One region of the Clostridium budayi genome, then DNA from elsewhere that is predicted to be linked to it. Evidence: riboswitches for the same ligand, from Rfam matches in the RefSeq annotation. Region 1 holds a riboswitch; the other holds the start of a gene.
What was found. Region 1 has a riboswitch for lysine ahead of ACZ5TJ_RS09270 (amino acid permease). Riboswitches for the same ligand answer to the same signal wherever they lie in the genome.

Region 1 (7,966 bases):
AAGCTGAAACTCTTCTAAAGTGTCCTTTAAACTCTTATTGTTTTTTATTTGCTCTTTAGCCTCTTTTTTTATTTCTATAATTTCTTTTAAATTTCTAAGGTCAATTATAATTTCTTTTTTTATATCCTGCTTATTAGTTTTTATTGCAATTAAAATTAAACTTATGCAAAGTTGTCTTGGTATTTTATCTTCATATCCCCAAGCAACAATCTCTTCTAATACATCTAACGCTGCTCTAAAAAGTTCCAATTTAGCTGCATCCCTACATATATTTAGTAATAGATCTACTGCCCTATCTTCATTTCCTATTTTTTTATATATTAAGGCTTTATCTTTCATCATTTCATAATAAAGTATTTTATTATTTTTTAAATATCCTTCTGTATCTATTATATCTATATACTTTATTGCTTCTTCATAATTTCCAATAGACTCATTCCTATATTTTAATATTCTATATTTTAAATTATTTAAAAAGCACATATTATCATTATTAATATAATTATCATACCTTTTAGAAAACTTTTCTTTATACTTATCTCCATCATTAACATTATGTAATGTATAGTTTAATATTGATAAATGTGCTATAACATCCATATATAATCTTGTATTTTTCATAGAGTCTAAATAATTGAAATTTAATCTAGTAGTTAAAAAAAAGGCCTGTTCGTATATTCTCTCTACTATAAACAACTTTATTAAATAAAGCATTACCTCAATTGTTGCTTCTTCATTTTCATCTATTTCTGCATATTCTAAAGCGCTATAAAAATAATTTTTTGCATCTATAAATTTATTTTTTTTATACTCGCATAATCCTATATCTGCATAAAGACTTGGTATAAACATTCCCTCTTGTTTCATTTCCTCTATTGCTGCAAATGCATAATTCTCACATTTATCTAATTCATTTAAAGTTAAGTAGCATTTACTTTTTATCATATTTTCATATTTTTTCTCTAAATTTATTTTTCTAGAATTTATATCTTCTAAAATATCTGTAGGCGTTTCAAAACATCTATTTAATATCCTTTTTATTTCATCTTCTCGCATTTAAACACCCCCGTAGTACAATATGTAAGCCTCTTTTAACTAATTATACCACTTATGATACATTTTTCTATTAAGTAAAAAAGAAGTCATTGTAACAATTAAGTTAAAATAACTTCTAATTAAACTTTATCCTCTATTTCTTCTGTTTCTACTAACATTATTATTTCCTAAATTATTTGAATTAGGATTCATATTTTGCATTAACATTTCCATAAAGTTATTCATATCATCTTGATTCATATTGTTCATCGCATTCATAACATTATTCATATTGTTCATTTGACCTCCGCCATTTCTAGGCATTTGGTTCATGAACATATTCATTAATGGATTATTTTGTTGCATTCCTCCCATTTGATTCATCATATTCATGGGATTCATTCCCCCCATTTGATTCATCATATTCATAGGATTCATTCCGCCTCCACCCATCATAGGGTTCATACCTCTCATCATAGGATTCATTCCGCCCATGAGCATATTTAATAGAGGATTTCCACCAAAGCCACCACCTTGGCCCCCCATTCCACCTAATAACATATTTAATAGTGGATTCATTCCGTTCATAATATATTTTCCTTTATATATTAATATCACTATAATATATTAAATTATGTGACATTTTGATACAATTTATGATAAACTTATTTTTATTTGTAATCTAAAAAGGAGATGCACTTAAGGCATCTCCTATATTTATAAATATTAATACTATTAAGCTAATTCTAATGCTATTTTCATCATACTTGTAAAAGCAGTTTGTCTTTCTTCTGCTGTTGTTACTTGTCCTGTAAATGGGCAGTCTGATATAGTTAAAATACATAATGCATTAACTCCAGCTCTTGCAGCATTCATATAAAGTCCAGCTGATTCCATTTCAACAGCTAAAACCCCCATCTTTTGCCATTTTCTTAATCCTTCAAGTCCTTCTTCTCCGTAAAAAACATCACTTGATAATATATTTCCAACATGAGTTTCAATGTTTAATTCTTTTGCCGCATTTACAGCTTTATCTAATAATTCATAACTTGCGATTGGTGAATATGTTCCTGGTAAGTTATATTGACTTGCATAATTTGAATCTGTACAAGCTCCCATTCCAATTACAACATCATAAGGTTTTAAATTTTCACTAATTGCTCCTGCTGAACCAATTCTTATAAGATTTTTAACTCCATAGAAATGAATTAATTCATATGAATATATTCCTATTGATGGAATCCCCATTCCACTTCCTTGTACTGATATTTTTTTTCCTTTATATGTTCCTGTATATCCATACATTCCTCTAACTGTGTTATATTGAACAGGGTTTTCTAAAAATGTTTCTGCTATATATTTAGCTCTTAGCGGATCCCCTGGCAAAAGCACTGTTTCTGCTATTTCTCCTAATTTTGCGTTATTATGTGGTGTTGGTACTGAATTTGCCATATATTTATTCCTCCTTAAGTCTTTCTCATAATATTATTATAGCATAACAACATGTCCATGTAAACCTTTGCTATGTTATGTCGAATTATAGAAAAAGCCCCCCCTATAGGGAGCCCTTTAATTTTCTTCTAACTCTAATTTTTCTACTTCTTCAAATGCCTGTTCTTTAGAATTTACTACTTCTAAATCTACATCCTCTAATTTAAGTATCTTTGTTTTCTTTTTAAATTTATATCCAAATAATAATATAAGGAATAATGGAATTCCAATATATGCTGATATTATACTCATCCAATCTATTCCATCACTATTTATATAAGCAAACCCTTGACCTACAATTACAACTGCGCATAATACTAATGCTATAATAGGTCCTAATGGGAACATTTTAGATTTATAAGGTAATTTACTTAAATCTTTACCTTGATGAATATAGGCTTTTCTAAATCTATAGTGACAAACTGCTATTCCAAGCCAAGCTATAAATCCTGCAAGTCCAGATGCTGCTACAAGCCATACATAAACACTACTTTCAGCAAATATACCTGTTAAAAAACAAGCTGATGCTATTACTGTAGTTAAAATTATTGCATTAACTGGAACACCTCTTTTATTTGTTTTTCCAAATATCTTTGGTGCCATTCCTTCCTTTGCCATAGAATATAACATTCTGCTTGATGCATACATACCTGAGTTACCAGCTGATAGTACTGATGTTAATATAACAGCATTCATAAGTGATGCAGCGCCTGCAATACCAGCTCTTTCAAATACCATTGTAAATGGACTAGTATTAACGCCTGCAAGTCCTGAAGGAATTATTAACCCAATAACGATTATAGTTCCAATATAGAAAAGCAATATTCTCCAAAATACTGTATGAACTGCTTTTGGAATTGTTTTTTCAGGATTTTCTGATTCACCAGCTGCAATTCCTATAAGTTCTGTTCCTTGGAATGAGAATCCTGCAATTAAAAATATTGCAAATATTGATTTAGCGCCACCAACAAATGGACCACCATTTGCATAAATATTTTTAAAGCCAATAGCAGCATCTCCACCCATAATTCCTAAAATTATAAGGACACCAACAATCATAAATATAATTACCGTAACAACTTTAATTCCTGCAAACCAAAATTCTGATTCTCCATATGCTTTTGCAGATAAAAGATTTAATCCAACTATTATAACTAAAAATATTACGCTCCATACAAAAGCTGGAACATTTGGAAACCAAAATTTCATAATTAAAGAACCTGCAACCATTTCTGTAGCAATTGTTATTGCCCAGTTATACCAATAGTTCCATCCTAATGCAAATCCTAAAGCTGGATCAATAAATTTTGTTGCATATACTCCAAATGATCCTGATATAGGCATAAATGTTGCCATTTCTCCAAGACTTGTTATTAAAAAATAAACCATTATACCTATTATTCCATAAGCTACTATTGAACCTCCAATACCAGCTTGATGAATACTATCTCCCATTGCAAGGAAAATACCAGTACCAATGGATCCACCCATTGCAATCATATTAAGATGCCTTGCCTTAAGCCCCCTTGAAAGCTCGTTATTTTCTTCTTTTGCCATAACTTTTTCCTCCTTAGTTTAAGAAAAAATAAAACCCTGAGGAAATTATCACTCAGGGAAATATTAAAATGTACTTAAACTAAGGTACATAAAAATTACTTACTTCGAATGATAGCCCTCCACAAAAAAGCTTTGTGACAATCTTACACATATTATATGTAAAACCAGCAATATAACCTTAAAGCATTAGTTATACACTTCGGCAAATTTTCCTTTCATATTAAATCATTGTGCTTACCTCATTAATATTACTCTTAAAATTTGCACCTCTACCTCAAATGTTTTATTTTCTTTTTATTTATTATCTTACGATTTTAAAATATATGCAATACATTTACATATTTATTATTATTTTATTTACATTTTAAGTTCTTTAAAACCCTTAAAAAGACTTTAACAAGACTTGGATCAAACTTCTTTCCAGCCTCTTTTTTAATTGCTTCTATTGCTTCCTCTTCACTAAGTTTCTTACCCTTGCCATTAATCATATAATCATATGCATTTAATAAGTAAACTACTCTTGCACAAAATGGTATATTATTTCCTGCTAGTCCTAATGGATATCCTTTTCCATCCCATCTTTCATGATGTGTTAATACTGCACTTGCAATATGACTTAAATCTTTATCAGATTGCAATATTCTATATCCTTTTTCCGTATGAAGCTTTATAAGTTCAATTTCTTCTTTTGTTAAGTTATTTCCTTTTTCAAGTATATCATATGGTATACCAACTTTTCCTATGTCATGAAGTTTAACTACACGCCTTAAATTATCCATCTCATTTTTGCTAAGATTCATCTCTTCACCAATTTTATTAGCAAGTTTCATCATTCTTTTTATTCTTTTTTTAGTTTCAGAAGTATTATAAATGTTCCGTCTAATAGAATTTATTGTAGCTTTTCTTAAGGTTGCATCATTTAGTAGCTTATTTTTATATACTTCTTTTTCAGCTTCAACTATTAACTCATCAATGCTCTTTCCTTTTCCACTAGAAACTCCAAGAGAAATACTAAGAGGTACTGGTTTATAGTTTGCAAGTAAACATTCATAAGATATATTCTCTGAAATTTCAACAGCGTTATCTTTATCTATACCTTTAAGAATAATAACTATTTCATCTCCACCCCATCTAACTACTTCACCTTTATCTTTTACTACTTTCTTTATTACTTTAGCAATTTCTACTATAAATCTATCACCTTCTAAATGACCTAATGAATCATTAACGATTTTTAGTCCATTAATATCCCCCATTATTATACTAATTATATCTTCTTTATTTTTATTATATTCTTTACTTATCTTATCAAAATATGTTCTATTATATAAACCTGTAAGTTTATCTCTATAACTTAAATAGGTCAATTTATCTTCAAGCTTTTTTCTCTCAGTAATATCTCTTGAAGTACCAACTACTCCTATTATCTCATTTTGTTCCCCAAATATTGGAGCTTTTATATCTTCTAAAAATACTTTACCATTTTTATATTTATGGATACTTTCAACCTTGATACACTTACCTGTTTCCATTACCTCTTTATCTTTAGAGACAAAACTTTCTGCTTCATCTTTTGAAAGTGCTAATACTTCATTGCCCTTTCCAATTATCTCCTCTCTTTTTACATCAAATAATTTTTCAAAAGCTAAGTTACATCCTAAATAATTGCTATTTACATCCTTAAAGAAAATTGCCTCTGGTATAGCATCAATTATTGAATTTAGCATATTTTTTTGTTTAATTATTTCTTTCTTTGCTCCTACCCTCCATGTAACATCAATTAATGTTACTATTTCTGATATTTCACTTCCATAATCATTAACATTTACAACATGCACTTCTACTATCTTATCATAAACACTATATTCCTTAATAATTTTACTTCCTAAATTTATATTTCTATTAAATTTAATATTTTCATTTAAATATATTTTATCTAATAAATGTTCTATATGTTTTTTTAATATATCTTCCTTACTAAGATGCAACATTTCGCAAAATTTTGTATTTACCATTTCTACTTCGCTATATTTATTTGCTATAAGAATTGCAAAAGGTATATTTTCTAAAAGTATATCAATTAAATTCAAAAATACCACTCCATTTATAAAAATCTTAATGCCCAGACTTACTATTAATATGTAACATTTAGAATAATTTTATTTACTATAAAATTAAAGAGACTATAAAAAGCCTCTTTTAAAATAAAAATCTATCTTCTAGCTATTAAAAACTTTGTTTTAATACCTTGTTTTGTAAACATATCTTCGTGCTCTGTTGTTACATTATACTTAAAATCACTTGAATGAAGATCGTATGTTATATACTCTATATTGAATCCACTTTCTTTAAAATACTCAATTGATTCTTCAAAAAGTTCATCATCATCTGTTTTAAACCATATTTCACCGTTATCATTTAAGAATTTCTTATAGTTTTCTAATTGTCTTGTATGAGTAAGTCTTCTCTTCTTATGTCTTTCTTTTGGCCATGGATTACAGAAATTTATATATATTCTATCTATAACATCTTCTTCACTTAGCATCTCATCTATTATTGCTATTTCTTGTGCCATAAGTTTTACATTATCTATAACTTCATTCTTATCTTCAAAAGCTTTTTCTATATTTCTTTTAGCTAAAACTAAAACTTCATCTTTTATATCTATTGCTATATAATTTATGTCTTTGTTTTCTGATGCATGTACTGCCATGAATGTACCTTTTCCACATCCAAGCTCTAAATAAATAGGATTATTTTTTCTTGCAAAAGTTTCTCTCCATTTTCCTTTATAATCACTAGGCTTAATTACAAAAAAATCACAACCTTCTAATTCTGGTCTAGCCCAAGGCTTTTTTCTCATTCTCATATGTTACGTTCACTCCATCTTTATAAGTTTCATTCCTATTATACATATTTTGAATATTATTAACAACAGAAATGATTACTTTCCATTTATAAGTGACTTTAGATCTTTCAAGTGATTGTGATGTTTAGTATGTTTTGCATGTGGGAAAGCTTTTAATATTCTATTGCTTTCTTTTCCTTCTTTCTTAAGATTATTAAGTTTTAATAATAACTTTTCTAATCTATCATTATTTTGTCCTTTTCTCTTTTCAAGCTCTTGCTTTAATTTTCTTACGCCAGTTTCACCAAAGGACTCAACCTTTATATTTAACTCTTTAAGTTCATCTTTTATATTACTTAAACTTTCTAAATGTTCTCTTAAATGTATTAGATGCGCCACTGTAAATATTGTATCTACTATAAATATTGTTGTTATTATAGCTGATAGTGGATATAAAATTTTATGTGGAATAGAAACTACTGTATTTTTACATAAAGGTTCTAACACATAAACTATAACTACTGCAAGTATACCAAACATTGTAGAATTTAAAAGGCACACTCTTCCATTTATATTAAACTTATGTTCCGAATAATCCCACCACTTCATATTAAATAATTTTTCAAGTACATACGAAGTAATATATTCTAATATTGATGCAAGTATCATTCCTCCAAAAAATACTTCTACTATATTTCCTTTCATACCACTTAGACATTCAGTAACAATTATGCCTCCAAATCCATATATGGGACAAACAGGACCATATAAAAATCCTCTATATGTAAATTTTTTATCTATAATATAACAGTATATCGTTTCGCTAACCCATCCTAAAAAGCTGTAAATAGTAAAATATATTATTAATTCTCTCAAAAAAATCACCTCCAAATATATAATTATTATATACCTAGATTGGTGATTTTTTTATAAGAATTTTGTTAATTTTGTTTTCTACTTAAATAATCAGCTATACTTTCTTTAAATTTCTTAAACTGTTCTCCTCCATACATTTTAGATTTCATGTCCGGAAAT
Region 2 (7,966 bases), 570 kb from region 1:
AATGACTTATCTAGGAGAATAGCCGCTATTAAACCATCTTTCGATTTAATAGAAGATGAACTTAGAGAAATAAATAATACACCAAGATATTCTTATTCATTTACGTTATTTGCGTCAGCGCTTGCAGCTGGCTGTTTTTGTTACCTTTTTGGAGGTAATATTTATGATTCTATTGCTGCTTTTTTAATTGGAATATTAATAAAAATTTTAGCAATTGAGTTCGAGAAAATGTCATTAAACGAATTTTTTATTAACACAATTTGTGCAGGAGCTGCGGCCACATCTGCAATTTTGTGTTTGAATTTAGGTTTTGTGACTAATATAGATAACACTATAATAGGTTCTATTATGCTTTTAGTACCTGGTCTTGCTATTACAAATGCTATTAGAGATATGATAGCTGGAGATTATTTAGCTGGAATTATAAAAACTAGCGAAGCATTTTTAGTTGCAATTGCTATTGCAGTTGGTACTGGTGGCGTTATTAGCTTCTGGCTTAACGTTTTAGGAGGTGTTTAAATGATAATTTTAGAAACTCTCCTTTCATTTATAGCAACATTTGGATTTGGTGTAATTTTTAATATACATGGAAAAAATCTTTTATTTGCTTCAATCGGTGGTGCTATCAGTTGGTTTGTATATGCACTTTCATTGAAATTTGCTCTATCTGTACCAGCATCTATGTTTATTGCCGCTGTTGCTTTTAGTATATATTCTGAAATACTTGCAAGAAAATTAAAAACACCAGTTACAACACTTGTTATAACTGCTTTAATCCCTCTTGTGCCTGGTTCTGGAATGTACTATACGATGTATCAAGTAGTAACTGGTGATGTTGATAAAGCACTAGAACTTGGTTTAAACACTCTAGCAAGTGCAGGCTCTTTAGCACTTGGAGTAATTTTTGTTTCAACAATAACTAGAAGATATTATAGCGTAAAACTTAAACTTAAAAATAAGAAAAAGCTTGAAAATTAATCAAGCTTTTTTTATTTATTTTAAAATATTATTTAGTCCATTTAACTTTTTATTTAATTCTTCTATATCAACAACTTCTTCAAACTCACTTGAAGGGAATTTAATATCTTTTTTAGTCTCAATATATTTATTTAAAGCACTACTACCTCTTGAAAACTCGCATAATTCAACACTTAAAAGACATTCCATAAAGTATAAATCCCTAAAATCACTGTATTCTTTTAATACATCTTTAATAACAGTACTTTCTTCACTATAAAGTCCCCTTTGATGAAGCGCTTTAATCTTATTTAGTAATAATCTTTTATATATATTTTCATCACTATTTTCGTCTCTCTTAGTTAGAGCTTTATCATAGCTCTTAATAGCTTCTTTATAATTTCCTATCTTTCCATATTCATTTCCTAATTTAAAATAGTAATTAAGATTTTTAAAACTATCACCTAAATTAATTAAGGTGTCTATCTTCTCTTTAGTACTTTCTAAAATAGCAAATGAGTACTTATCATTTTCATAGCTATATATTTCTATATCAGTAAATCCTATAGACTTTCCACCATAATTTTTATAAATACTTTCATATATACCATCACAAATATTTTCATTAAACCTTATATTAGAATCTTTTTTAAATAATCTTAATGAGTTATAAGACATTCTTCTTTTTCCTTCTATAATTGAAATTTTTCTAATATAAAGCCCCTTAAAATCATCAGCTTCATTTAAAATTTTAATAATATTTTCTTTTCCATCATCTGATAAAATCTCTTCATTATTTAAAATTAATATCCATTTAGAATTAGACTTATCAATTAATATATTTTTATAATTACAGTTTTCCTTATAATCATATATATTCGTATTATTAAAACTTCTTACTGCTTCTAAATTATCTTTCAATCCAATATTTAAAACATTTATTTCATCTGCTATATCTTTAATACTATCTAACAATTCTAGTATATTATCGCTATCATTTTTAGCCATTATACAAACGCTTAATAAAGTCTTTTTCATTATATATTCCTCCTATATTTTTCTTCTAAAATATATATGAAAAAAACTTATGTAATATTACAAAATATTTTAAACAAGATGCTCTCAGCTTCAAATCAATCTGTATTTATCTATATCTTACTTTTTTCCATTTTCTAACCTTTGTTCTAAATGATTTAAATGGTGCAACAGTATTAACATGAATCCATCTCCATATTGGCCAATTTGATGGAGTTGATGATGACCATTTCCTTCCTCCTCTATGAAATAGTTCTTCATCTGTATAATTGTTTATTAATTTTATAATTTCTTCTTCCTTCTTTATAAATTCAGCACATAATTCTTTAAGCGTAAATTTGCTATATTCTTCGTAAAAACTATTATATAAACCACCAAGATTATTCCATTTATACTCTGGAGTTGGAGTTATGACAATCTTCCCTTCCTGTTCTTCTCTTTCCCAGCTAAGTAATAAATTCATCCATCCTAATTGATATGCAATCATTTGATTTGGAGTTCTATCCACTTCATCTAGTAATATATCTTTATCCTTTTCATCAATATCATCAAATTCTTGTATAAATAATTTAGCACGATTTGAAATTTCTAAAATTAATTCCTGTTTATTCTGATATCCTATCATTTTTTCACCACTTTCTAATTCTCATTCATCAATATAACTAAATCTTAACTGCAATTATTCTTTATATTATTATTGTACATAATATATGGATTATAATTCCAGCAAAAATATAAATATAACATCATTTAATGATGCATGAATTAAATTAGCTATTTTTTATTTAAATTGGGTTATATGAATAAAAATAAAGAGTGCCAATCATTTTGACACTCTAAAATATCTTTTAAACTTCTTCTATTTTATTTTTATGATGGTTATATATATAGAATGGAATTCCTATTAACATAAGTATGAATCCCCACATTACTGTTTCAGCTCCAGAACCATATATAGTCCATATTGAATAAATAAATGCTAATAGTGGAACTATAGCTCTTTTTATAAATATTTTAAACGTAAATTCTTTTTCACCCTTAAACATTAACATTATTTCAGCAGCTGATGTTAAAAGGTATATTGGTAAGAATGATAAAGTAGCTAATATGGTAATAAAAGTAAATGCCGAAACCATGCTCTTTTGGAAGTTCATGATTAAAAGAATATTTACTAAAACTGATCCCATTATTAAAGCATTTGCTGGAGTTTCATATTTTGGATGAAGTTTTCCAAAGAATTTAGGGAATACCCCATCTTCTCCGGCTGCAAAAGCCACACGAGCAGTTGATAAAAGCCATCCGATTGTTGTTCCAAGTATACATACAACTACAGCTATAGTTATTGGCTTACCAATTGCTGTTCCTAAGAACTTTGTTAATATATCAGTAAGTGGTGCTTGACTATTTGCAAGTTCTGCATTTGACATTGCTCCCATACTAGCAACACTTATTAAGATATATACTATAGCAGCAATTATCATTCCATATATTGTACTCTTCTTTACATTCTTTTCTGGATTTTTTATTTCTCCAGCAGTAACTGTTGCACTTTCAAGACCAACAAAAGCCCAAAGTGTTGATGTAGCTGCAAGTGAAACTGTTCCTAATCCTTTTCCTTCTGGTATTAAAGGTAATATGTTTGCTGAATCAAAATTAATAAATGCTACTATAATAAATATTGCAAAAAATGCAATTTTAAATACTGTAGCTATAGTTTGAAGCTTTCCTGCTTTTTTTACACCTATTATATTTATAATTGTAAATATCCATAATATTGCACTAGTATATATTATTGAAGCTAATGGATCTCTTAAAAATGGAATAACAGCTGCACTATAACTTGAAAGTGCTACTATTATAGCTGCATTTCCAATCCAAGAACCATTCCAATAAAGCCATGCACTTAAAAATCCCGTAAATTCACCAAATGCTATCTTTGTATATTGATATGCTCCTCCAGTTGTAGGATATTTTGAACCAAGGTTTGCAAAAGACATTGCAATAAGTATTGATCCTGCTGTTGTTAATACCCAAGCTATAATCGTTGCAAGTGGTCCTGATAATTGTGCTAATGTTGCAGGAAGCATAAATACTCCTGAACCTATCATGTTACCACATACAAGCATAGTGGCCATAAACAAGCTAATTTCTTTTTTTAAGTTTCTTTCTTCCATGTTCCCCTCCTAAGTAAATTCGGGCAAAAAAATAAGCCCTAAAGCTATAAACTTTGAGCTTGCATAAATTTATTACAAACACAAAGATAGCTCACCACATAAGTATTGTGGCAGTTTTGCATATGTTATATACAAACCCAACATATACTCTTAAAGCATTAAGTATATATTTCGGCAATAATACCTTTTTTATTAAATCATCGTGCTTACCTCATTAATAATACTCTTTATTATTGCGACCTCTATCTTATATCAATTAATAATATTTTAATTTTTTATTAACTCAGTCAATTGTATAAAAAATATTTATACTTGTCAATTATTTTTTAAATTTGTCTTATTATGTAAGATTCTGCCTATTAACTTCTTTATTCAAAAAAACTTTATATTCTTTTAAACTTAGTGTATTAAGTGTTAATAACAAGTTCACTAGTTCAGCTTATAATTTAAAAATCGTTTCAAAAAAAATCATTATAGAGGTGGAATTTATGAAAATTTCTCATTTATTAATTGGGAAACCATTAATGACAAAAGAACTTAAAAATCAAAAATATAATGCATTGTGGGGACTTCCTATATTATCAAGCGATGCTATATCTTCTGTTGCTTATGCAGGAGCTGCAATACTTGGTGTTTTAATACCCTACGCAGGACTTGCATCATATAAGTACATGTTATTAGTTACAATAGCTATATTGCTTTTAATGTTCTTTTTAATATGTTCTTATAAACAAGTTATAGATTGCTATCCAACTGGAGGTGGTGCTTATATAGTTGCCAAAGATAACTTTGGAACAAAAGCTAGCTTACTTGCAGCATCAGCTTTAATAGTAGATTATATACTAACTGTTGCAGTTAGTAGTACTGCAAGTTGTGATGCTATAACATCAGCATTTCCAGTTCTTTCTAAATATAAGATTATTATTACAATATTACTTATATTATTTTTAACTATTGGAAACTTACGTGGAATTAGAGAGTCTTCAAAGCTATTTGGTATTCCTACTTATCTTTTCGCATTTTCTATTATCTTTATGATAGTAGTTGGTATTATAAAAGTTAAAGTTTTAGGATATACTCCAAAGCCAATATATGAACTACCAAGTTTCTCTAAATCCATAACCGCTTTACTATTTTTAAAAGCTTTTGCTTCAGGTTGTACAGCATTAACTGGAATTGAAGCTGTTAGTAATGCAGTTCCAGCTTTTAAAGAACCATCACAAAAGAATGCCAAACATGTTTTATATTTCTTAGGATTATTAGTATTTTTAATACTTGGCGGACTATCATATTTATCAACGCTTTATTATACAATTCCTAATGAATCTCAAACTTTAATATCTCAAATGGCAACTGAAATTTTTGGAAATAATATTTTTTATTATATAATTCAGTTTACAACAGCAATAATATTGCTTATGGCTGCAAATACTGCATTTTCTGGACTTCCTCTTCTTTGGTCAATAATATCAAAGGATGGATTTGCACCAAGACAATTAGGTAATGTAGGAAGGAGACTTAGTTACTCAAATGGTATTATTTTATTATCAACAATTTCAATATTGTTAGTTATTATATTTAAAGGAGATTTAGAGCTATTATTACCACTTTACGCTATAGGTGTATTTATATCTTTTACAGTTTCTCAAAGTGGTATGTTAGTTAAATGGCATAGATTAAGACCAAAAGGATGGAGGCATAAAGCATTTGTAAATGGTGTTGGACTTGTAGTAAGTGCATTTACTTTAATAGTAATTACAGTTTCAAAATTTACTCATGGTGCTTGGATTATATGTATTATAATTCCTATACTAGTCTTTAGTATGCTTAGAGTTAAAAAATATTACGACTATGCATATAACCAATTAAAAATTAATTCTTGTGAAAATATAACTGAATATGCAAAAGTTCCTCATAAAAATCATACAGTGTTACTTATAGATTCTCTTAATAAGAGTTTTGTAAAGTGTTATAACTACGCTAAAACTCTTCAAAGCGATATAACTATAGTTCACGTATCAACTGATCCTAATAATGACATTAAGCTTTCAAAAAGTTTAAAAGACTTTGGAATTTATGAGGAAATAACATTCTTGCCAGCTCCTTATAGAGAAATTCGTACAACATTTTGTAAGTTTCTTCAAAAGATGAGTAGTGAAACTTGGAAGGATGATAAAATAACAGTTGTTTTCCCACAACTTATTTCTAGTCATATTCATGATAATTTTCTTCATAATCAACTTACTTTAATTATGAGGACTTCACTACTTACAAAAAAGCACATTGCAATTGTAACTATACCTTATATCATTAAATAATAAAAAAGGTCAATTTTTACTAAACGTAAAAGTTGACCTTTTTATAATATAATTTTACTTAATATTTCCCTTAAACTTTATCTATGTAATACTTACTTATATAAATATCCCTTATACAATTTAACATTATAAAAGTTATGCTTAAGTAAAATTTATTAACTAAACTTCTTTTGCCTTTAATATCTTTTTAACATTTGAATATCCAACAAAACTTAAAACTATCATTGGTATAACAAAAGGTATATACATTAAGAATAAAACTCCTGCAACTGAATATAATATTCCACCTGTCAGTGCAAATCCAGCTTTATTATTTAAAGCTCCTATTAAATTAAATATAGCTGCAAGTACTACGCAAATCATATGTGGTGTAACAAGTGCTGTTGCTATAGCTCCTCCAACTGCCTCTGCGTCAGATGAAGCGCTAGACATAGCTCCGCCAAAATTAACTATTAAAAATATTGAATATAATACCCCAAGTATAGCTGATATAATTAATACTTTACTTCTTTTCTTCATATTAAATTCCTCCTAAAAACAATTCATATTTGCTATGGTTTTATTATAGGTTTTATTTAATAGAAATTGGTATGCTTAGAGCATACAAATTAAATTCTTGACATATCATTTAATACTCCAAAAATTATAAATATTAAAATACTATATAATATATATCCAAGTAAATTTATTATTCTATTATTACTTTTTATAAATGGTAACTTTTCTTTTACACCTAAAAAATTAGAGTATAAAAAAATAAGTAATAAAATTAAAGTTACCATAGATGCATTCTCTAATATTTCATTTTTAACACCCTCTGTTTCTCTTTCTATAAAAAATGTTAATATTAAAAATACGTATGTTAAAGTAGCTAAAGCAGCCTTCCATTTCTTCCCCGTTCTAAAGCCTGGAATAACTTTATAAAAGTTTTTAATCCTTATTTTTTCTTTCTCTTTTTCATTTTCAATTTTCTTATCTTTTATTATTATCTTATTTGCTTTTTCTTTTAAATTAGAAATTTTCTTATTTATATCTAAATCTTTTTTATTTTTTAAAGACTTTGAAAATTTCTTTTCATATTTAATATCATTTCTATATGATATCTTATTTATCAAATCATTATTTGAACCGTTTTTTATTTTCAAAAGATCTTCTTTTAAATCTATTACCTTTTGATACCTATCATTTGGTGAGAACTCTATACATTTTTTAATAATAGTTTCTAATTTACCTTTATTTAATTTATTTTTTGGATACTCCCCTGTTGTTAATACATTTATAAGGATTCCTGTAGAATATATATCACTTCTTTCGTCAGTTTGTATAAATCCAAATTGCTCTGGTGGTGCATATTCTTCAGTTCCTTGTATTACTGTATCTTCACTTTTATTTTCTTTATATTCACGCGATACATCAAAATCAATTAATTTTAAAATATTATCATTACTTATAATTATATTAGAAGGTTTTATATCTCTATGT

Region 2: linked by a shared signal. The riboswitch ahead of ACZ5TJ_RS06445 (APC family permease) and the one ahead of ACZ5TJ_RS09270 (amino acid permease) in region 1 are both predicted to bind lysine.

The regions. Positions count from the first base shown of each region.
Region 1 is NZ_AP042456.1:1,940,925-1,948,890, forward strand. Features, by position in the region: gene ACZ5TJ_RS09255 (GGDEF domain-containing protein) at 1-1,056, opposite strand, end outside; gene ACZ5TJ_RS09260 (RNA-binding protein) at 1,183-1,623, opposite strand; gene deoD (purine-nucleoside phosphorylase) at 1,771-2,487, opposite strand; gene ACZ5TJ_RS09270 (amino acid permease) at 2,605-4,083, opposite strand; lysine riboswitch at 4,188-4,363, opposite strand; gene ACZ5TJ_RS09275 (HD domain-containing phosphohydrolase) at 4,437-6,173, opposite strand; gene trmB (tRNA (guanosine(46)-N7)-methyltransferase TrmB) at 6,296-6,952, opposite strand; gene ACZ5TJ_RS09285 (putative ABC transporter permease) at 7,028-7,807, opposite strand; gene ACZ5TJ_RS09290 (putative ABC transporter permease) at 7,873-7,966, opposite strand, start outside.
Region 2 is NZ_AP042456.1:1,370,766-1,378,731, reverse strand. Features, by position in the region: gene ACZ5TJ_RS06465 (threonine/serine exporter family protein) at 1-519, shown strand, start outside; gene ACZ5TJ_RS06460 (threonine/serine exporter family protein) at 523-978, shown strand; gene ACZ5TJ_RS06455 (hypothetical protein) at 994-1,995, opposite strand; gene ACZ5TJ_RS06450 (ClbS/DfsB family four-helix bundle protein) at 2,102-2,617, opposite strand; gene ACZ5TJ_RS06445 (APC family permease) at 2,841-4,166, opposite strand; lysine riboswitch at 4,246-4,419, opposite strand; gene ACZ5TJ_RS06440 (APC family permease) at 4,655-6,484, shown strand; gene ACZ5TJ_RS06435 (hypothetical protein) at 6,644-7,003, opposite strand; gene ACZ5TJ_RS06430 (serine/threonine-protein kinase) at 7,093-7,966, opposite strand, start outside.